2 regions of the Numidum massiliense genome follow, and region 1 is predicted to be linked to the other one. Evidence: riboswitches for the same ligand, from Rfam matches in the RefSeq annotation. Region 1 holds a riboswitch; the other holds the start of a gene.

The links. A riboswitch is a leader RNA that binds a small molecule or an ion and turns the genes downstream of it on or off. The one in region 1 is predicted to bind magnesium.
Region 2: linked by a shared signal. The riboswitch ahead of mgtA (magnesium-translocating P-type ATPase) and the one ahead of mgtE (magnesium transporter) in region 1 are both predicted to bind magnesium.

The regions. Positions count from the first base shown of each region.
Region 1 covers NZ_CTDZ01000009.1:2,862,719-2,874,410, reverse strand. The annotation lists gene pcrA (DNA helicase PcrA) at 1-140, shown strand, start outside; gene ligA (NAD-dependent DNA ligase LigA) at 425-2,467, shown strand; gene BN1247_RS13405 (MBL fold metallo-hydrolase) at 2,540-3,271, opposite strand; gene BN1247_RS13400 (TetR/AcrR family transcriptional regulator) at 3,274-3,933, opposite strand; gene BN1247_RS13395 (TetR/AcrR family transcriptional regulator) at 4,306-5,058, shown strand; gene BN1247_RS13390 (HXXEE domain-containing protein) at 5,087-5,641, shown strand; gene BN1247_RS13385 (phosphatase PAP2 family protein) at 5,778-6,323, shown strand; M-box (ykoK) riboswitch at 6,412-6,577, shown strand; gene mgtE (magnesium transporter) at 6,808-7,803, shown strand; gene BN1247_RS13375 (YitT family protein) at 8,010-8,846, shown strand; gene BN1247_RS13370 (c-type cytochrome) at 8,954-9,799, opposite strand; gene BN1247_RS18600 (arginase family protein) at 10,082-10,357, shown strand; gene BN1247_RS13365 (MurR/RpiR family transcriptional regulator) at 10,405-11,181, shown strand; gene pfkB (1-phosphofructokinase) at 11,429-11,692, shown strand, end outside.
Region 2 covers NZ_CTDZ01000009.1:676,756-688,169, forward strand. The annotation lists gene BN1247_RS03795 (helix-turn-helix domain-containing protein) at 1-11, shown strand, start outside; gene BN1247_RS03800 (hypothetical protein) at 12-350, shown strand; gene BN1247_RS03805 (hypothetical protein) at 380-973, shown strand; gene BN1247_RS17590 (hypothetical protein) at 966-1,118, shown strand; gene BN1247_RS03810 (cysteine-rich VLP protein) at 1,105-1,488, shown strand; gene BN1247_RS03815 (hypothetical protein) at 1,719-2,108, shown strand; gene BN1247_RS03820 (hypothetical protein) at 2,095-2,439, shown strand; gene BN1247_RS03825 (hypothetical protein) at 2,426-2,842, shown strand; gene BN1247_RS03830 (hypothetical protein) at 2,806-3,240, shown strand; gene BN1247_RS03835 (hypothetical protein) at 3,194-3,826, shown strand; gene BN1247_RS03840 (hypothetical protein) at 3,784-4,485, shown strand; gene BN1247_RS03850 (GIY-YIG nuclease family protein) at 4,934-5,212, opposite strand; gene BN1247_RS03855 (helix-turn-helix domain-containing protein) at 5,414-5,848, opposite strand; gene BN1247_RS18100 (hypothetical protein) at 6,021-6,182, shown strand; gene BN1247_RS18350 (hypothetical protein) at 6,466-6,597, shown strand; gene BN1247_RS03860 (ornithine cyclodeaminase) at 6,673-7,707, shown strand; gene mgtA (magnesium-translocating P-type ATPase) at 7,708-10,461, opposite strand; M-box (ykoK) riboswitch at 10,824-10,994, opposite strand.

The sequences.
Region 1 (11,692 bases):
TTGAACACCGCAAGTTTGGCCAAGGTACTGTCGTCAAAGTGACCGGTTCAGGCGACGACGTCGAATTGAATGTCGCTTTTCCCGCTCCGAACGGCGTGAAACGGTTACTAGCACGCTTTGCACCGTTGAAAAAACTTTAACTGTACAACCTAAAAATAGCTGCATGACCTTAAAATTCATTGTAGCAAAAAATTACTAAGAAACATTTCGCGAAAAACTCCAGCGAAACGTTTCCGAAAGGCAGGCGACGCGAGTGGACAAACGCGACAAACGCGACGAACAGCGAGAGCAACAACGGCATATCCAGCAAGGGAGCCACCCGCATAAACAAGATGCGCAAGGGCAGGCGGAGGAGAATCGACGTCATAATCACCATACACATGGACAGCTAGAGAACCATCCACATGAACCGCAAACTAATCATGTGGAAGATGAAGCTCATCAGTCCCAAGTAGACCGTGGGACTGCACTGGCACGCATCGCACAGTTACGGGAGACGATTGACGCGCACAACTACCGCTACCACGTGCTCGACGATCCGAAAATTACCGATGCAGAGTACGACCAGCTGTTGCGGCAACTGCAGCAACTGGAGGCGGCGTTTCCCGACCTCGTCACGCCCGACTCACCGACGCAGCGCGTCGGTGGGGCGCCGCTCCCGCACTTTGAAAAAGTGGCGCATCCGATCCCGATGCTCAGTTTGAGCAACGCTTTTAACGAACAAGAGTTGCGCGAGTTCGACCAACGTATCAAACGAGCGACCGGAGTCGAGCGCATCTCCTACATGTGTGAGCTAAAGATCGACGGCTTAGCCATATCGCTCCGCTATGAAAACGGGCGCTTCGCACAAGGGTCGACGCGCGGCGACGGAAGTGTCGGTGAAGACATTACGCAAAACTTAAAAACGATCCGCGCCATCCCGCTGCGACTGCGCCGACCCGTCGACTTAGAAGTGCGCGGGGAAGCGTATTTGCCAAAAAAAGAGTTTATGCGCATCAACCGCGAACGGGAAGAAACAGGTGAAGCGCTCTTTGCCAATCCGCGCAACGCCGCCGCCGGGTCGCTACGTCAGTTAGATCCGAAAATAACCGCCAAACGCGCCCTCAGTGTGTTTATGTACGGGATTGCCGACAGTGCAGAGTTGGACGTGCGGCAGCAGTCGGCGATGCTCGACGATTTAAGTGAACTAGGTCTAAAAGTGAACAACGAGCGGCAGCTCGTCCATTCGATCGACGATGTCCTCGACTATATCGATCGCTGGCAAGCGCACCGCGCCGAACTCGATTACGAGATCGACGGCATCGTCATTAAAGTGGACGATTTCTCCCTACAAGAAGCGTTAGGAACGACGGCAAAAAGTCCGCGTTGGGCGATCGCTTACAAGTTTCCGGCCGAGGAAGCGGTGACGCTCTTGAAAGCGATCGAAGTGACTGTCGGGCGCACCGGTGTCGTCACCCCGACCGCCGTGTTAGAGCCGGTGACGTTAGCCGGGACGACCGTACAGCGCGCCTCTCTGCACAACGAAGACTTAATCCGCGAGAAAGATATTCGCCTCGGCGATCACGTACTCGTGAGAAAAGCGGGCGATATCATCCCGGAAGTGGTGCAGTCGCTAGCTGAACGGCGGGCAGGAGAAGAACGCGAATACCGCATGCCGACGCACTGTCCGGAATGTGGGAGTGAACTCGTACGGTTAGAAGATGAGGTGGCACTGCGCTGTATTAACCCGAACTGTCCGGCGCAAACGCGGGAAGGGATTATTCACTTCGTGTCCCGCGACGCAATGAACATTGACGGTTTAGGGGAAAAAGTTGTCACACAGCTGTTCCGCGCCGGACTCGTCCGCGGCCCCGCCGACCTTTACGATTTACAGCGGGACGAATTGCTGAAGCTCGAGCGGATGGGTGAGAAATCGGTGGACAATTTACTCACTGCGATCGAACGAAGCAAACAAAATTCAGTTGAGAAACTCATTTTTGGTCTCGGCATTCGCTTAGTCGGGGCAAAAGCGGCCGAGTTGCTGGCGCAAGCATTCGGCGACCTCGACACACTGCGCCAAGCCGATGAGGAGCAACTGCTGGCGATTGAAGGTATGGGGCCGAAAATGGCGGACAGTGTCGTTACCTACTTTGCCAAACCGGAAGTGGCGGCGACGTTGGAACGTCTGCAAGCCGCGGGAGTGAATTTTGCCTATAAAGGGTTGCGGCAAGAGCAGGTGGCGACGGATAGTCCCTTTAGCGGTAAAACTGTCGTGCTCACCGGTACATTGCACGAGATGTCGCGCAAAGAAGCAGGCGAAAAAATCACTACCCTCGGCGGAAAAGTGACTGGTAGCGTCAGCAAAAACACCGATTTATTAATCGCCGGGGAAAAGGCTGGTTCCAAACTGACTAAGGCAGAACAACTCGGCATCGAGGTGTGGGACGAAGCGCGCTTTCTCGAGGCGTTAGCGAATGTCGCAGAGTGAGAGTTCGCGCAATTTCTTTCTAATGCTTACGTACGAGGACATAAACGCGGGAACGTCATAAGTCCTTGAGGCTTAAGCGTCACCTTCGGTGTGTCCAAAGCTTGAACCCGTACGCTGCTGCACAGTTGCTGCTGTACGACGATGCCAACGCTTATGGAAGGCGCCATACTTTTCGTGAGGATGATAAATTTCTTTCCCATGGCAAATGCTGAGCAGGTGCGGTTGCAACGTGTCGATGAGTGAGCAACTGGCTATTGCTTGTGCCATGTTGCTCGTAAACATCGGCATTGGGCGGCGCAGTTTCCCGCCAAACGTCGTACAGAGGTCGCCAGCGAGCAGCACATCGTCTTCCTTGTGATAATAGACGACGTGTCCAGGCGCGTGGCCAGGGGAAAAGTAGGGTGTTAAGTCGCCAACCGGTAACAATTGTCTACTTTCGTCCATCTCTAGGGGTTGGACGAGGGCGGGCGGAACTGTGGCGGCTGCCTTTTTGCGACGCGGATAAGGGAGCTGCCCTTCCATATACTGAATTTCCTTCCGGTGGACGTAGACGGGAACGTCGTACGTGCGGCGAATGTGCGCGAGTGCGCCGACGTGGTCGACGTGCCCGTGCGTCAATAGCACTTTTGTAAGTGGGCCAGCTCCTAGCTGCTCAATGAATTGGACGATCCCTTTCGCCATCGAAGGGATGCCGGCATCGATCAGTGTTACCCCTTGCTTTTCTACGACGACCCACACGTTGATCGGTACGACCAGCCAGCTGCTTAACCGCCAAACGTGTGACGAGAGTTGTACCTTTTTCATCATCATTGTTTACCTCCTTCTGTTGTCGACCCCTCATCGTTGGCTGCTTTCTGTTGGATTCCCATCAGGACGACGTCGAGCGCCTCGTCGAGTAGCGGTGCAACGCGTTTTATTAGTTCGTCTAGCGGTTCCGTACTTTCTAAATACGTTTCAATGACGCCGTGCAACATGTAAAAATAAATACGCGTGTACAGCAGGTTAGCCTCGGTCCCCGCATGGGGAAAACATCGCCGCAAGGCTTCCCTTAAATGTGCGAACAACTGATTACGCAGTTGATTAAGGGGCATTTCCACGTGCTCTTCGTCTACCCGGCCCGCGCGCACCGTTAAGAAAAGGCGGTACATGCTGCGATTGGACAGGGCGAAGTGGAGAAACGCATAACTGAGGCGGTGCAACGCTTCCGTCGGAGTAACCTCTCCATCGTCCAAAATCGTCTGCATTTGCTGCTCCAATTCGATAAGTGGCGGGATCGACAGTTGTTGAAGCAGGTCGAGTTTGTCTTTGTAATACAAGTAAATCGTCGTGTGCGAGCAGCCAGCGGCGCGAGCAATTTCGCGAATGGTAACCGTGTCAAAGCCGCGTGAGGCAAACAATGTCGCTGCGGAATCGAGGATGCTTTGTTTCGTTTCTACTGCACGCGTGTCGTTTCTGTTTTTCGCCATTGTAACAACTCCTATCGCATTCTTTTTCTCCCGACTAAAGGACGACATCTATTTAATCACTGCGTTTAATAGCGATATTTAATCTCCTCTATCAATAACGCCATTTGATAACCAATGGTTAGTAACCGATGGTTATATAATAACCGTCGATTAGTGTTGTGTCAACCACTTTTTTTATTTTTAGACGAAGGCATTTAAATGTGAAAAAAGGGCGGCATTTTCCCCTTGCACTGTTGTACGAATTGACTTAAACTATAACTAACTAGTTAGTTATCAACGAAACATTCGCTAATATACGTAAATACACGGCAAATGCACGTCGTGACAAAGGAGAACGTCGGTAGTACGAACATCTGGAAAGGGGAATGATCGATGGCACGAACGTCTGGGGCGGAAAGTAAGAAAAGGCTGCTCGCGGCAGCCGAAGCGCTTTTTGCGGAAAAAGGGTACAAAGGGACGAAAGTGAGTGACATCGTTGCCAGAGCTGGATTAACGCAGGCGGCCTTTTATTTGTACTTTAGGAGCAAAGAAGAGGTCTTTGAACAGTTGTTGAGCGATTTTGACGAGCGGCTCATGCAAATTAGTGATGCGGGTAAACGCGCAACAGATCTATTGCCGCAAGAATTGCCATCTTACATTGGCAATACGTTTGCCACGTTATTTAACTTGTTTAGTGAAAATTATAACCTATCAAAGATCGCACTGCACCATGCGCTGGATCGCGAACAGATGCGGGAAAAAATCGTCGGGCAAATCGCATGTAATATGTCACAAAACCAAAGGTTAGGGTTAGTCAAAAGCGATTTAGACGTTGCAGTGATCGCCGAATCCGTCGTTGCCGCATCTGAAAGATTGGCAGAGCGGTACGTGTTAGCGAAAGAGGCGGGTGAGTGGTCAGACGAGGAGAGCGAGTTATCGAAAGGGGGAGATGAGTATGCAAGAGCGGGAGATGCATCGTTGGGCGCAATGAACTTGTTAGCAAGTGAGGAAAATAGGCCTACAAGCGGATCGTATAGTTTGTCAAAAGAGAATAATGTGTTTTCGAAAGAGATCGGCGCGGTAGAACTTGGGAAACAGATGGCCGAGATGTTTCTGTACGGCATCGTGGCAGAGGAGAAACGTTAAAAATTGCGAGGGTAAGGAGTGGGGGCATATGCTACTAAATTGGTTGAATGCACACCTTGATTTGTTAAGTGTCGTGTGGCTTTTTCCAGTCGTCTTCATGTTTCACGACTTCGAAGAAATATTAACCGCAGAGAAATGGACGAAACGAAACCAGACTTACGTCTTAGAAAAAATATCACCGAGAATGAGAAAATTTTTGTCTAGTAGTTTTCAAATGACGACATTGCAATTTGCGACAGACGTGTTTTGGGTTTTTTGTGGTGTCACATTAGCGACCGTGTTAGCCGCTGTTTTTTCTGCATATTACCTTTTTTTGCCGTTTGTCGTGTTCTTTGGCCTGCACGCTTTCACGCACCTCGGTCAAGCGCTCTATTTACGTCGCTATACGCCGGGAGTCGTTACTTCCGTGTTGATCGTCTTCCCGTACGCGCTTTATACAGTTTACCGTTTATGGTCAGGACAAACGATAAGTGTCGCGAATCTTGTTTGGAGCATCCTTAGTTTATGTTTGATCGTGCCGTTGCTGTTCTTTCTGTTAGTAAGAGGACGAGACAAAATACGGAAAAAAAGTATGAATGAATAAGTGACACTTTGTCGACTTTTTTTATGGACGAGTTGCAAAATGGCCGCCTCGATCACTTGGCATATTGCACAAATTGAAACAAACTGTATAATAAAAGAGTTATACTTAAAAGGGTGTTATTTACAATCTGCTTACGATGGAGGCAGCTATGGATTACCAACTGTTTGAAGCAATTAACGGTTTAGCAGGGCAAAATGACGTGTGCGACACGTTAATGAAATTGACGACGACGTATGGGCCTTACGTGTTTGCGGGGGCACTCGTGATCTTACTCGCCTTTAGGGGACACCGGAAGGCGGCACTCACCGGTTTCGGGGCAGCCTTTCTTGCTGTAGCCGTTAACTATGTCATCGGTCTCGTTTACTTTCGCGCGCGGCCCTTTAGCGAACATCAAGTCAATTTATTACTGGAGCACAGCACGTCTCCTTCTTTTCCGAGTAACCACACCGCGGCGGCGTTTGCAATCGCAGGAGCGCTGTGGGCGTACAACCGTAAAATCGGTAGTGTGGGCATATTACTCGCTTTACTGTTAGGCTTCTCGCGCATTTACGTCGGTCATCATTACCCAACAGATGTGCTCGGCGGGATTGTCGTCGGTGCAATTGCCGCAGTCGTCGCGTATAAAGTGGTGATGAAACTGTTCGGACGGGACACGGATCGTTTCCCCCAACCGTTAAAGTGACACTAACGGGAGGTTGCGGATGCAGGAGATCATCCGTCTTGACAAGATAGCGAGAGTGTAATAAGGTCTTATGTGGCTGGAAAAAGTTCATAAACCTCGTTAGGTGAGGCTCCTGTACGGAGATAAGCTGCTGCCCAAAAATGTCCAAAGACGCCAATGGGTCAACAGGAACTATCGAGTTAAGGTGGTTTCTAACGTAGCTGGATATAATCCTATGCCGTACAGTGCTAAAACTCAACGACTAGGGGAAACACGCCATGCATGCGCACGTCTTCTTTCGTTGAGCATGCATTTTTTTATTTTTTTCTCGTTTATTGAGGGGGTGGTGTGAAATGGATCAAATGGATAGTGATTCATATTCAAGTAGGTGTTACTCAATCAATTATTTTAGGCAGTTTAAGCAATTATTCAGAGTAGAAAGTAATGCGTGCTTCCATTTCCACCACTCCTGTAGGAAATGGAGGCACCAGAGGAGGAAGTAGACATGGTGACATTTCCAGTAACGTCAAAACAATACCAGGCGGAGACGGCTGGGGCGATTATGAGCGGGCAATTTTTAGTCGTGGAGGGCGAGCGCACGACAGACGACGTCATCCGCGAGTTGCGTAAGACCGGCGAAGATATGTCCGGCATGCATTACATTCACGTGGTTGATCGCGCACGGCGTTTAGTTGGGGTCCTTAGCTTGCGCGAATTGCTTACCGCGCCGACGGAGCGTAAAATTGTAGAGGTGATGGCGACCGATGTGATTGCTGTCCCCGTCGATATGGATCAAGAAGAAGTTGCAAAAATAGTGAGGACGCACGATTTCGTCTCGATCCCAGTCGTGGACAAAGACGACGTCATCGTGGGCATCATCCACGTTGAAGATATCATCGACGTCATCGATGACGAGGCGACGGAAGACTTTCACAAGATGGCACCTGTTTCTGGGCTAGATGTAAACGTTAAAGAAGCCAGTGTGTTTATGTTGTTTCGCAAACGGGTGTCGTGGCTCATCATACTCGTGTTTATGAACATTTTTTCCGGTGCTGGCATCGCACATTTTGAAGATACGATTGAGGCCTATATTTCCCTCGTGTTCTTCTTACCGTTACTCGTCGACAGTGGCGGTAACGCTGGCTCACAGTCGGCGACGCTCATGATCCGCGCGTTAGCAGTCGGCGATGTGCGCGTACAAGATTGGCTAAAGCTGTTTCGAAAAGAGTTTGTCGTAGCGGGGTTACTAGGTGTTGCGATGGGGGTCGCTGTGTCGCTCATCGGCGTTTTCCGGGGCGGGGTGGAAATAGCAGTTGTCGTTTCCTTAACGATGCTTTGTATTGTGATCGTCGGTTCCGTGATCGGCATGTCCTTACCGTTTATTTTTAGCAAACTTAAGTTAGACCCGGCCACGGCGAGCGCACCGCTCATTACGTCCTTGTGCGACATGACCGGCGTACTCATTTACTTCTCGATCGCTACATGGTATTTAAATATTTAGGACATATTACCCCCTGTCTTTGTACCGAAGGCAGGGGGTAATTACTCATCGGGTTTACATAACACAAATGGTGTTATGGTTCGTAACAGGCTTTTTATTCAGTTTACACGCCTTTTTGTGGTATAATAATACAGTAAAAAAAACATTAAAGGCGAGGTGGACGTTTGGCGACAACGACAAAAAATTTACACAAGACGTTAACGAAGGTGAACGTGCTCAGGCGTGCCGTATGTATTGTCTTCGGTGCTATGCTAATGGCCGTTGCGTTAGAGATTTTCCTCGTTCCAAATCGAGTCATCGACGGTGGGATTACGGGGATTGCGATCATCCTGTCTCACATTTTGCAAATCAAGTTAGGTTTGCTCCTGTTCGTCCTTAACTTTCCATTTTTCTTTTTAGGATACAAGCAGATTGGCAAAACGTTTACTATTTCGGCTGTGTTCGGTGTCGTCATTATGTCGATCGGAACGGTCCAGTTGCACGACATTAAGCCGTTGACGGACGACCCGCTGCTAGCAGCCGTGTTCGGAGGTATTACGTTAGGCATCGGAGTCGGGCTCGTCATTAAAAACGGCGGCTCACTCGACGGGACGGAAATCATGGCGATTTTGTTCAATAAGAAGCTTCCTTTTTCTGTGGGCGAAGTCATTATGTTTTTTAACATTTTTATTTTGGGGAGTGCCGGGTTTGTTTTCGGTTGGAATCATGCGATGTACTCCTTGATCGCTTATTTTATCGCCTATAAAATGATGGACATCGTCATTGAAGGTTTCGATTCGACCAAGTCGGTATGGATTATTAGCGACCGTCACCAAGAGATCGGCGAGGCGCTTCTCCACCGATTAGGGCGGGGGGTTACTTACCTCAATGGGGAAGGTGGCTATACCGGGGACGAGAAAAAGATGATTTTTTGCGTCGTCACCAGGCTGGAAGAAGCGAAGTTGAAAGCGATCGTCGACGAGTTCGACAGTCAGGCGTTTCTAGCGATCGGCGACATTCACGACGTTAAAGGCGGCCAGTTCAAGAAACGGGATATTCATTAGTCTGCAACAATTTATTGCGTTAGACAGCTGTTTATCGCGTTAAGCAGCTGAATCGATAAGACCCGCCGGGTTGAACGCGAGACCAGACGGGTCTGTACTCATTTTTCTTAATACGGAGAATCGGACGGTTTACCCCCTTTGGGCCAGTCTCCTTCTTTCCATTTAAATTCCGGGCGGTCGTGCGAGAGAATAAATCCGGCTAAATCGGCCGCTTGTTGTTCAGTTAATGTGCCTCCCCTTCCGAGCGGCATGTTGCGCTTAATGAACCCGACGAGGTTCGAAAAGCGCGCTAGCCCGGCGCCGTCGTTGAACGACCCTTCGCCCCATAAGGCTGGCCCAATTGTCGGCCCGATGCCCGAGCCATCGGAGGCGTGACACGCAATGCACGACTTATTGTACAACTCTTCGCCACGGGCGATATTTGGCTCTGGCGCGTTTTTTAGCGCGTTTCGACCGAGCCACGGCGTGTTGCTGTCTTGGGGGACGTTAGACGAAATGTAAGTGATATAGTCGACGAGTGCGCGCATTTCTTTCGAATCTTCGGGGAGTTCTTGGCCGTTCATGCTACGAATCATACAGCCGTTCACGCGGTCTTCGACAGACATGACTCGATCTTCGCGGGAGCGGTATTGCGGGTATGCCACTGTAACCCCGACGAGCGGGATCGCCGTTTCTTTACGTCCCTCGATCGCGTGGCAACTAGAACAAGAGAGTGCATTACCGATGTACTCTGGCGGCAAAGCACTTTGCGTCTCTTTTAAAATACGGTATCCATACATAATAGATTCACCTGTTGCATCGTGCGGGACATCGTCAATACTCGGAGGCTGCGGCATTGCGGAGTCAGCTTTTACGGTTCCACTCATCTCATAAATAAATATCGATCCGATGACGACGAGGCCGATTGTAACGATGACAACTAACACTTTGTTAAAGGACAGCTTCTTGAACACGTAAATCCCCCTCTTCACTTAATGTCAAACAATGTTCACCTCTGTATATTGTATTATATCTCATATTATGGTATGTGGAAGCGCTTTTTTCAACTGGATTTATTGCGGTGTAATAAACTGAAAGTATCGATTGTACAATGTTGAATTATGTAATAAAATGCAAATAACTTGCTTGAACGACGTCGCTCCCATCCGCTATACTAAAAATGGGCATCATACGAGGGATATCACAAAAAAATCGGTATCATCCGCAGGATAAAACGAGGCTAGTAGGTGATCCAAATGTATCGTTTAGCAGATGGTTGTGCGCCCGGCGTAAGTGCACCGACGCCGTTCGGGTTGGATCCGAATACTGCCAAACATTTAATCGAGGAAATCGTCACTAGTGGAAACGTGTCAAGTTTTGACATAGCGAAAGTTTATCCTGCGCTTGGATCGGGACGCGCTAACAGTGCGGCTGGCGGCTCATTTGTTATTCGTCGTAATCGATCGTGTCACACGGTTTTTGCCCGCATCGTAGCGGTCCACAATGTGTCATCTACAACGTGTCGACATTAAAAAGTTGTTTCAAGATCAACTATTCAGCGGATGAGGAAGGCACTTACATGGATAACATCATTTTCGACATCCCTTATGAAAAGCTTAAGCTATTAAGTGACTCCGAACGACACTTGCTCCAATACATTTACGACCATATCGAGGGAATCGCAGACATGTCGATCGTTTCCTTGAGCGAAGAAGCGAATGTTTCCACGGCGACGATCGTTAGATTGATGAAGAAAATTGGCTTCCAAGGCTACACGTCCTTCAAATACAGCATTCGCGACAAAATAAAAGCGTCAAGCGAGAAAAATACGATGGAAGACATCGATAGTCAAATCAAGGGTGCAATCGAGAAAAATGAGCGCGAAGTGTTAAAGACGATTCAAATGCTCAACATCGGTAATATCGAAGATGCGATTCAAAAAATATACGATGCAGAAAAAGTTTACGTTTTTGCTCGTGGCTTCTCGGAAATGATTGGTAATGAAATAACGGTAAAACTACAGCTGATTGGTAAAAATTGCGAGATGCATACCGATCCGAACATTATTCGCGTCAAATCGCGTAAACTGCACGTCAAAGATGTCGTCATTTTCGTGTCGTTAAACGGCGAAACGATTGAATTAGTGGAAGCCTGTAAAAACTTTAAGATCAAAAATATTAGCACGCTCACGTTGACGACGAAGGTCGATTCTACTTTAGCGAAGTTATCGGAAATGGTGTTGGTTGGTTATAAAAGTGCGCACTCTTTTTTCCCCGACTACGAAGTGCGCTCACGCTTACCTTTGCACGTCCTGTCGCGCATTTTGTTGGATGCGTACGTCATTCGTATGTTGTGAGAACGACAATTCAACAGGCAGTAACTGCATGTACTATCGAAGGTCAATGTAGCACCTGTACCGTCTTTTACCATATAAGCCGCGCTGTTTTTTTATTCACGCCCCGACGACACTTGTATTTCGGAGGGGCATTTTTTTATGGCATTATTCCTGCTCTTATGGCACGATGCACGAAAACCTTTACACAGGCTGTAAACACGTGCACCCATTCGTATGACATAATGAGGTTAGGGAGGGGGTGGTAACAATGATTTACACCTGTACGCTAAACGCAGCGATCGATTTATTTGTTGCCATGGAAGCCCTTAAACCAGACATTGTCAATCGCACCTATGAAGAAGACTATCAAGCGAACGGCAAAGGGATTAATGTGTCCGTAGCGTTAAAACATTTAGGCGTTGACAGTGTGGCGCTCGGTTTTGTGGGCGGTTTCACCGGCGCCTACATTAAGGACGAGTTACGACGACAAGGGATCGCGACCGACTTTGTCGACGTTGCTGGCATTACGCGA
Region 2 (11,414 bases), 2.2 Mb from region 1:
GTGGTGATTGAATGACTGACGCAACCGTGAAAGTGACGCTCACGCCCACCGGCTTCCGCAAGTACGATGCGGCGGTGACGGTAGCGGCAGGCGGTGACGGCCGCGTGCTGTACGAGCATACCGCGACCTTCGCGAATTCAAACGCCGTCTTTCCCGCATACAAGGCGTTGGGAAAGGCGATTAACCACCTGCCGCGGCTTGGTGTGGAGGAAATTGACGTAGTGACCAACTGCGCGCCAATGGCGAACGAGCTAACCGGCGGCCGCAACGCAAATACGGCGCTTTTGACGATGATCCGCGAGCGGTTGGCGCAAGCGGGCGTAACTATCGGCGAGGTAACGAAAATCTAACACGAGAATGAGAAGGAGAGCGAGAGAGAATGAGCAAACAGGAAATGATCGGGCAGAAATTTGGACGCTGGACGGTTATTGCGGCGGAACAGGACGATGTGGCGAAGGTGCGCTGTAAATGTGAGTGCGGCACGGTGCGATTGGTTCGCGCTGCGGACTTGACGGCTGGAAAATCGGGGTCATGCGGCTGCCTGCGGTCGGAAAAGACGACAACACACGGCATGTCAGGCACGCGCTTTTATAAAATTTGGCAGGACATGCTTCAACGTTGCAATAACGAAAATATAGCGGCATATCCCGACTACGGCGGGCGCGGTATTGCCGTGTGCGACCGCTGGCACACCTTCGAGAATTTCCGCGACGACATGTACGCTGAGTACCTGCGGCAAGCGGAAGCGCTTGGCGAGCATCGAATTACAATTGACCGCGTAGACAACGACGGCAACTACACGCCGGAAAACTGCCGCTGGGCGACGCCGATAATGCAGGCGCAAAACAAGCGCGGCGTGCCCGAGCATGAGCGAGAGTTACGCGAGCTTATACAACGGTTCCTTGAATTGCAGGAAGAGGTAGAGGAATTTCTCGCGGCACAGGCGGCGGGGGCGGTGGCTGCCCATGGATAAATTAGACCGGAACATTGCGGAAGCAAAAGAGATCCTGCGGGATTGCATGTGGCTAATTGCGGAAGCTCGCGGCATTGTTGCGGGAGAACGCGCAGCACAGGCGCACGCCGACGAGCAGGCGGTGGCGCAGCATGTCGAAGCTTAACCGTGAGCTGCGACGTCACGCCCGCCTGTACTGTGCATGCTTTGACTTGGACACACGCGACGAGTGCTTACTGGAGAAGGGCGAAGGTTGTACTTGCGCCTATTTTCGCGACGAGGGCGGCCGCTGTGCGTATTTCGAGCGCGCTGTGTTGCCCATTAACCCGCGACTAAACGAAATTTACCGCCGTTCAGTCATCGGGCACGACGACGGCATGGGCAACGCGGGCACCTGCGCCAACTGCGGGGCAGCATACGCACGGCGTAGCAACCGGCAGAAGTATTGCGAAAGCTGCCGCGACGGGGCGGCGAAAGATCGGACGAAGCTACGTGTACGCGACTACCGGCAACGACAACGCAAAACGACACGGTAAATGTAACGGTTTAGGAAAAATAAAGCCTTATGTATCAATGGTTTTCGCGCCTTAATTTTGGTGGTGGCTATGTTACTACCTAAAAGGCGTTTTTGGCGTTCTAAACCGTTACGCTGTAAATGCGCCTGTGAGGCGACTTGTTCGCGGCAGGTACAAACACCTTAGGCGCCTGCTAAAAACGCCTCACAGCGTCGTATAATCGGCCGCAATCGGAAGGGGAGGCGGAAATGATGGGAAAACCTGAAGGAGAGGCGACGGAAGAAGCACGCCCGCAGCCAACGCGCCTGTTTAGCGCCTACGAGCGTACAGTTACGTTTTCAGCCGGCGTGGCGCGCACGACGGTGATACTCTACGACATCGACGCGGACAAAGTGCACAGCCGAACAACGCGGCTGGCGGTGCGCAGTCGGAAATCCACTACCGCGCGGCGAATTGCGTTTAACCGACTGCGGAAGTGGGCGAAAGAAAACGGGGAGGTGCCGGCGGTGTTAAATGGGGACGACATAGACGCAACAGGCATACCGCGCGACTTGAAACCAACCGATGAACTCCGGGCGAAGTTGGAGGCGGAAGCGGACGAAGAGGCGCGAGGGGAGGCGGCGAATGATGGCGAGGCCTAAATTTCACGTCGTACAACATGCGTATGTAGGCACGCACGGCAAGACGTACGTGCTGACGGTCGTTGAATCGGGTGGCAAAACCTTCCGGCATACGGAAGAACACGAGCCGTACCCACTGTACGACTGCGCGCTTGACTGCTGGCAGCTGACGCGTGACTGGCTGCTTGACGAATTCAACGCGCGACAGATCACGCTAAACTGCAACGTGCTTGGACAGATCGAAGTAGACGCGGACGGCAACGAGCGCACAATCGACCAGACCGGCGCGCTGGCGTTTGCGGAGGAACTGCGACAAGGGGCGAAGGAGGCGCGGGAGAATGGAGGAGAGTAAAGATCATGCACGACGACCCGAGTCGCAAGTGACGCGGGCAAAGGTGGTTGTCATGCGGCACGAGCAAAACGGCTTCGGGGTTGGCGTTGAGCTGCTGCGGGAGGGCGAAGTTTACCGCGTATTGTCGCTATGGATTGACGATGAGCAAATAACGTCTACGCGGCAGGTGCTGCATTTTGCGTGTAAACGCGTGATGGACGCCGTGGACGACGACACCAAGCTTATTATATTCGTCGCGCAGAACCGGCACTTCCTAAAAGCGCGGGAGCTTTCCGCGGCGATGAAGCTGCACAAGCCCGACATAGACGCGGTGTTTTATAGGGCAAAAACGCTGCAAGGTGACGCGTGGGCGCTTGCACAAGACGCGTGCGAGCGGCAAACAAACATTATATCGGACGTGTGACGAACAAAAATTGCGAAGGAGACGATAGCATGACGAAAAACAAAGGCAACAACGACTGGACGACGCAACGGGCGGCACTCGATCGCGAGGTACTCGACTGCAAGGAGGTTATCACGCGGTACAAGCAGACACCGCGGCCGTATCGCGACGTGACCGACAGCGAGTATGCCCACGCCAGAAAGCGGCTGATCGAAGCCGCAACGGAAATCAAGTATGGCGACTACGAGGCGGCCAAGCCGGCTGATCCGTACGCGAGCATGTCGCTGGCACAGCTACGGGCGCAGCAGGAGGCGTTTAACAAAGAGCTGGCGGAGCGGCGCGAGGCCGGCGGGCGCGCCAGCCGCCAGGGCTTTGCGGAGGGTATTACGTCTCTCTTATCAAACAACAGGTGGGCATAAAAGAGCACTCTTACACCTTGCGCCGGAAGGACTTCGCGAAGGTTATGACGCTGGCCGCCCGCATACAGGCGCTGGCGCAGCAGGAAGGCGCAGGCGATGGCGAATGAGGTATTCACTGCACCTTGCGACCGCCGCCGACGACAAGCGCGGGGCTTACGCCTACTGCATTACGAATTACAAAGGCGAGCAGGCGCGGGGCGTGTTTGTGACCGCGGGCAGGCGGCGCTTTGACGAAAACTACACCGCACATGTCGCCCTGCAGCGGGCATTACGGCACGCGGCGCGGCTGGGCGGCATCATTCAGCTAACGGTCGTGCTCGACCACAGCTTAATTGACGCGATTGGCTATGAGCTGGGCGGGCTAGAGCCGCCAACATATGCGACCCTGAGCCGCACCACCACGCGGCTGACCAAGCGGTTTACTAGCTGCGACCTTGCGGCAATGTCCAACGAGGACGACTTACAGCCCGGCGAGGCGACGGCGGCTGACGAGGCGCTGGACGCGCTGGAGCACTACCGCACGCTTAAAGGCCGTTGGCAGCTGTGCCGCGACGCAATTGTGAACCCGCGAAAACTAATAAAATAACGAGGAGACGATTAACTATGAAAATTTCCAGCGAATTGCAACGCCTAATGGACGCATACGAGAGCGAAGACAAAGCGAGCGACGAGCGCAGCAGCCGCGCAGCCACGCAGGTGGACGAGCTGACAGCGGAACTTGCCGCGGCCAAGCACAAACTGGAGCAGGCGATTGACGCGACGTTAGAAGATCCGACGGCCGCGAACGAAAAGGCCGAGCTTGAGGCGCGTAAGGCGGTATTCGACCTGGAATTGCGCTTACAGGGCGCGCAGGAGCGTAAAAAGCGGGCGTTCGGTTTCAATGACGCCCGCAAGGAGGCGCTGGCGCAGCAGGCAATCGACAAGGCGCGGGCTGAGGCGGCGGAATACTACGCAAAAAAGCAGCCGAAAGCGGCGCAAGCGGTGGCCGACGCAAAGCTGGCGTACCTGAACGCGCTGGCCGATTACCACGACTTAGGCGAAGAGGCGCAAGAGATTTACTACGGCACGGGGCGACAGGTAGGCTGGACGGGCGACCTGCAACGCATCCACATACAACCGTTGTACCCGTTCTATAGGCTCGGAGACCGGCAAATTTACGGCGTAAGTGAGGTCGAGATCGACCGCGCATACAATCGCGGCGTGATTGAGCGGCGATCCGTCGAAGAAGGCAAGGAACGGGGCTAGGCGGCGCGACAAGTCAATGCTGGATTGGCGGCGTGGTGGCTTAACAGCGGCCGCGCCTAATTTTTTCTTGCGGAGTGGCGCTACCTACGGTATACTACATAGGACAGACGGTAGGACAGCCGAAGGACAAACGCGCACACAGCGTACACATACCGCGGAGGCCTTGACACGGTGGAGGTCGGAAGTTCGATCCTTCTACCGCCCACCACACGCAAAAGACGCGGACTTTGCCGCGTCTTTTATGCATTTATGGGCGTTGGACTGTTTAGAGACATTTTTCGACAGTGTGGCGCTCCTAGATTTCGCAAAGTAATGCCCCACGTTTTCGTGCGGTAAAACATCGTAGGAAGGCGTACCGCACAGACATTAGATAGGAAGGCGTACCGTCAAAACGTTGTAAGCAAAACAATTATTCTTGTCGAAAGAAGTTTAATATTATATGTAAATTTTACCTAAATTTCGGCCATTGGTTATAGCCAACCTTTGGATCGTTTGAATTAAAGCGTCTTATATATTCGACTTCTTTCCGATTGACTTCCTGATCAGATGCATCATCTGACTCCCACAATATTTCCTTTCGAACCGTAAAGTCTCTTCGTTCTTCCCGTGAAAAGTCTTTCTCAATTAATGCACTACTAGCGCTACCGAAGTAGTTAATACTATCTGTCAAATCTTTACCTATATAGATCTTTCCATTTGGATAGGTGATTTTGTAAATAACCTTCATTAGTACCCCCCACTTTATAACAGGAGTAGTAGCAAGAGACTCATCAAGTTGATTAAAAATGAAACAAGAAAACCCATTTCTAATTGTTATAAGTTTTTAAACTATCGGTCTCAGACACTTTTTTTCCAGTATCAGTCTAGTGTTTACGGAACCCAACATAGACGTCTCGGTTGAAAGGTTAGTGCACTTTGAACGGATTATTTATTGTTCGCCATCATTCCCACCTTCCCCGTTGCAATGTTCGCGTATAACCTCCCACAACTTCATTAACGTATTGATGTTGCGCTCCGAATCTTGGGCAATGCTATGTAACATCTCTGCATACTCGGGGTGTTTCTTCACTTTTTCTAGTAAGATAAATTCATCGCTTGTCACGTATGTGTTCCGGTCTTCCACGACGACCATTGGTGCTGGCGATTCCGTTCGACCGAGTAAAAAGTCGGTCGTTACGTCAAATAAGTCGGCTAATTTCATTAAGGTACCGTAATCTGGCTCGCGATTGCCTGCCTCATAATTGGAATATGTGCCTCGGTGAATCCCTAGTTCATTTGCGATATCTTCTTGTGTAAGCTTTGTTTTTTTCCTCAATTGCGTTAGTCGGTTTCTAAACATCGCCTGCACCTCAATAAGTATCATTAAGTGTATTATAAAGCCTCAAATTGAATCGTTTAATAAAATGCGTCGAAATGACTAATATATATTGACATGCGTCGTATCGACTCGTATACTATTTATTAAATAATCTTCATAACGACACGTTAGAGGGGATTTATGCAGTTTGTGAAAAGTTTAGTGTCAATATGAAGCTGTGAATGCCGCTGTTTCCACTGGCGATGTTTTAATTGTGCAGCTCGCGAACGGACTTAGCTGGGCTAAAGCGGTAGATCGTGAGACGTTCCAACGCATCCAACGGTTGGCGCTCGAATCTCTCATCGTCGGGGCGATCGCTTCAATTAAGGTGCCATTCTAAGGTGCCAGTCGTGTAAGGTGCCGGTCGTCGCCCACGCTGTACCGCTACTTTTTTTTGGTCGTGACGACGGTGCTCATAGTATGGTACGTGTTTTGGGCGGGTCCGCGGTTATTTGCCCGGCATTGACTTGAAAGCGCTATCGTAAATTACGGCTCATTAACCGATGTGGCTATGGCCGGATTGATGCGACTACGCACCGTCGATCCGGAGATGAAGACGGAAGCGGGACCGGGTATGCGTTGCGCTCGCCGTTTACTAGCCCGTTTATCGGGGGGGCGGGTTGGTGACGTCGATGCTACCGTCGCTGGCGTTGGCGTTGACGTACGGCGCCCTAAATGTTGGGCTCGTGTTTTTTGGCGATCGGGGGTGGCTTATGTTGGCAAAAGCGACAGGTTATTGGACAGGCTCTCTTTAGGGAAAGGTCAGTCGAACACGATATAGAACGAGTTAAATGAGATAAACGAGGCAACTATTGAAGGGGGAAAGCAATGTGTCTACTTACGACTTTTTATATTTGTCGCAACGCGACGTCATCCGCTGTGGCGGTCAATCGATGTGTGACGTGATGGGTGATGTGGAAACAGTCTTAGCACTTCACTATGAAGGGGATTATATTTTGCCTCCGAAAGTGGTGTTGCGTTGGGGCGACTTGGATAGCGAAGGGGGGCGGGGGCGCATTAATGCGATGCCCGGTTACGTTGGCGGGAGAGTGAACATCGCCGGGACGAAGTGGGTCGGGAGTGCGCCACGCAATCCGGTGACGTACGGATTGCCGCGCGCCTCGGCGCTTATTGTGTTGAACGATCCGGAGACGATGTTGCCGCTCGCCGTTATGGACGGCACCGTGATTAGTGCGATGCGGACGGGGGGAATGACGGGTGTGGCAGCAAAATATTTGGCTCGTTCCGATGCGACGCGGGTCGGAATCATCGGAGCGGGGACGCAAAACCGTACGCAACTAATGGCCTTGAAGGTTGCTTTGCCACAGCTACGGGCGGTACGCGTGTACGATTTATCGTGGGAGCGCGCAGAAAAGTTTGCTGAAGAAGTAAGCGACTTGTTAGCCGTCAACGTCGTCCTCGTTGCGACCGGTGAAGCTGCGGTGAGTGGCGCAGATGTCATCGTCACCGCGACGACAGCGACAAAGCCGGTCGTGCGAGGAGAGTGGATTGGGGAGGGATGTTTTTATTCGCACGTCGGCGGCTATGAAGCCGACTATGCGGTCGTAGAGCGGGCAGACCAGATTGTCGTCGACCATTGGGACGGCATCAAGCATCGCGGTGCACAAACGCTAGCGCTTATGCACCGCGAGGGGCTGTTTACCGACGACCGCATTGACGCCGAATTAGGGGAAATCGTCACGGGTAACAAGTGTGGCCGATCGCGGGACGATGCGTTCATTTACTTTAATGCGGTCGGCATGGCGTTGGACGACCTAATCGTAGCGAAAAGGGTGTACGACAACGCCAAGCGTCGCGGCATTGGAACGATGCTACCGTTGTGGGAACAACCGGCATTTATATAACTACAACCACTCGTTGAAGCGATAGATATACCACTTTTTAACGGCCTGTGTCACGACAGAGTAGGCTAACAACGTCGCGACGAGCCAAGGGAAATATGCGAGTGGCAGTGGTTGTAGGCCAATGCTCGCTCCGACCCCAGTGAAAGGTAAGGCGGTCCCTAGTGCCATGATCAAGCCTGTTAAGACCATGACAGGCGTGCTTGCTTTGCTTTGCACAAACGGAATTTTCTCGGTGCGAATCATGTGTACGATGAGTGTTTGCGATAGTAACCCTAAGACGAACCAACCAGAGTGGAACAATGCTTGGGATTCGACCGTATTGGCGGCGAAAACGTACCACATTAACGCAAACGTCGTCATATCAAAAATGGAGCTGATCGGACCGATAAATAGCGTAAATCGACCGACGGATTTGGCGTCCCATTGTTGTGGTTTGCGTAAAAACTCTTCGTCCATCGTGTCCCAAGGCACAGCGAGTTGCGAGATGTCGTACAACAAGTTTTGAATGAGTAGCTGAATGGGTAGCATCGGTAAAAACGGGATGAATGCACTGGCGACAAGTACGCTGAACATGTTACCGAAGTTGGAGCTGACGGTCATTTTAATGTACTTAATCATATTGCCGAACGTCTTCCGTCCCTCGACGACTCCTTGCTCTAGGACGAGCAAACTTTTTTCAAGCAAAATGATGTCGGCCGAATCTTTGGCGATGTCGACAGCGGTGTCGACAGAAATACCGACGTCTGCTTCTTTTAAAGAGATCGCGTCATTAATGCCGTCACCTATGAACCCTACCGTATGCCCGTTGTTTTTTAGCGCGCGGACGATTCTCGCCTTTTGCAACGGGTTTACTTTCGCGAACACGGTCGTTTTCTCAGCGGCAACCGCCAGCTGCTCCTCCGACATGGCGTCGACATCGTTCCCGAGCAGCAGGTGTTCGATGTGAATGCCGACGTCTTTACAAACTTTGCGGGTTACGGCTTCGTTGTCCCCGGTGATGACTTTAACGTCGACGCTATGTTCTTGCAGCGCCTTGATGGCCGTTTTGGCTGTTTCTTTAGGTGGATCGAGGAAAGCGAGATAGCCGACGAGGGTAAGGTCCTTTTCATCTTGCAAACCGTAAGTGCCTTTTCGGGCGCCGGGTTGTTTGACGGCAACGGCAAGCACGCGTAAGCCGTCCGCATTCATGTTGTCGGCAAGCTGCTGCACGCGTTTAGTGATTGTCGCTGTGAGGGGAACGATCTGACCGTCTTTGTATGCGTGCGTACTGATCCGAAGGACTTCTTCCATCGCGCCCTTACAGATGAGGAGGTGTTCGCCGTCTTGACGCTCGAGTACGACAGACATACGGCGGCGATTGAAATCGAACGGAATCTCGTCGATTTTAGTGTATTTATTCCTAATGTCGGCATCTTCGGCATATTGTAGCACGGCGACATCGAGCAAGTTTTTTAGTCCGGTCTGGTGGAAACTATTCAAGTACGCGTATTCGAGCACCTGTAAATCTTTCTGCCCTTGTAGGTCGAGATGCTTGGCTAGAATGATTTTGTCTTGGGTCAATGTGCCCGTTTTGTCCGAACACAATATGTCCATCGCCCCAAGGTTTTGAATGGCGTTGAGCTGTTTAACGACGACTTTATTGCGCGCCAATGTCGCTGCACCTTTAGCTAAGTTGCTCGCAACAATCATCGGCAACATTTCTGGCGTCAAGCCGACCGCTACGGATAAACCGAACAAAAGAGCTTGTAGCCAATCGCCTTTTGTAAATCCATTGACGAAAAAAATGATCGGCACCATGATCGCCATGAAGCGAATGAGGACGAAAGTGACGCTCCGGATGCCTTTGTCAAAACTCGTCAATGGTGGTTTTTCCAATAGCGTGCTAGCCATGGCGCCGAAATATGTGTCGGTGCCTGTCGCAACAACGACGGCCGTCGCCGAACCGCTCACAATATTGGTGCCCATGTAGCACATATTGCTCAGTTCGAGCGCGTTGGGCGGCGTTGTTTGCTTTTGTGACGATGCTTGCGCCTGCGCTTGTGCTTGTGTTTGTGTTTGTGTTTGAGTTTGTGTCGCGGTATGGCCATGTTTAGGAGAACTAGGCATGATGTCCATTTTTTCGACGGGCATAGCTTCTCCCGTTAGGGCGGCTTCTCCGACATGCACGTCTTTCGATGCGATTAGCCTAACGTCGGCTGGAACCATGTCGCCTGCCGACAGGTGGATCATGTCTCCCGGCACTAGCAGTTCCATGTCAATTTCTTTTTGCTCCACTAGTAGATTTGGCAACTGTTGGCCATCTTTCTGTTGCCTAGCCTGCTGCGGATCTTCAGAGCGTCGTATCACTGTTGACGTCGTTTTGACCATTGCTTTAAGCTTTTCTGCCGTACGCATTGAACGGAACTCTTGCGTAAATGTGATCAGGACGCTAATAGTTACCATCGTCGCAATGATGATGACTGCCTCGAGGTCGTTGTCGATTATATAGGCGAATGTTGCAAGTGAAAGTAAAATGAGGATAAAAGGGTTTTTAAAGCATGCGAGCAATTGCATATACCAGGACGGCAGCTTTTCATGGACAATTTCATTTTTTCCATGCCGTTCTAATCGTTTTTTCGCTTCAGTTTCTGTGAGACCTTGCCGGTTTGTGTCCAAGTCTTTTAACAGGGCTTCTTCAGAGGAAAGAGATGCTTGAATAAGCTGTTCGGCGATTTTTTGCGTCAACTTTTCTCTGTCGTTCGCGGGTTTTCTCATTGTGGCTCCTCCTCACACTTTTTTTCATCCAAAACGGCGGTTGTCTTCACGCGGTCGATGACGCATTGAAGAAAAAGCTCCCCCTGTAGCAGAGAGAGCGCGTAGTGAGTCATTGAATCACTAATGAAAGCACCCGCAACCCGTATTTAATGCACGCGCAATTTTGGAGATCAGGTTAAACAGATTTGCGCGAAGTGCTCAGGGAGCAGGTTTTCCCTCTGTACAGAGTTTTGCTCATGACAATAGAGCAGCCAGCTTTGCTTACAGTGCATTAGGATGTGCTCCCTCCCTTTATTTGTTGTTTGAAATAAGAAAAACCCTTTAGGTGACCTAGAGGGTTAATGTTGTGCACGACGTGCACGTTCCGTTCCCCCTAGTCGAGTTTTGGCACTATACAACGTAAAGAGCATATGCTCTTAGCCACATTGAGAGAAGCCTTATTCCGGCAACTCCTGTTCTACCCATTGGCATCTTTCGATATTTCCGGGCAGTGGCCTATGTTTGTATAGGAGCCTCACCTAACGAGGACATATATTCGCTTACATTTTAATTATAAATCGAAAAGGCCACTTTGTCAAAAATAGGTAGTTTTAACACGATATGATAATAAAAAGTTTAATAAATTGCTAAGCCGCTAGAAGGGCATATACATAAAGTCGACACATATACAAATTGGGATGCGCAAACGGATTTGCACGCGAATACTGTAACAGAGGTTGACATTTCGCACCGCGGGAAGTATGATTTTTTTGTCTAACTTCTGTCTAACTTCGATACGCCACATGAATGGAACAAAGGGGGAATGATACGCCGTGGACAGTAGCAGTAGTCACTTACCTCAAAACCCACAATTTAACAAGCTAATCGGGAGAGGTATTACGCGCGTAACAACCTCCGATGGCATTCATCCTTTCGAGTAGTTTTTCCTTTTTATTACACGAGTACTGATGAAT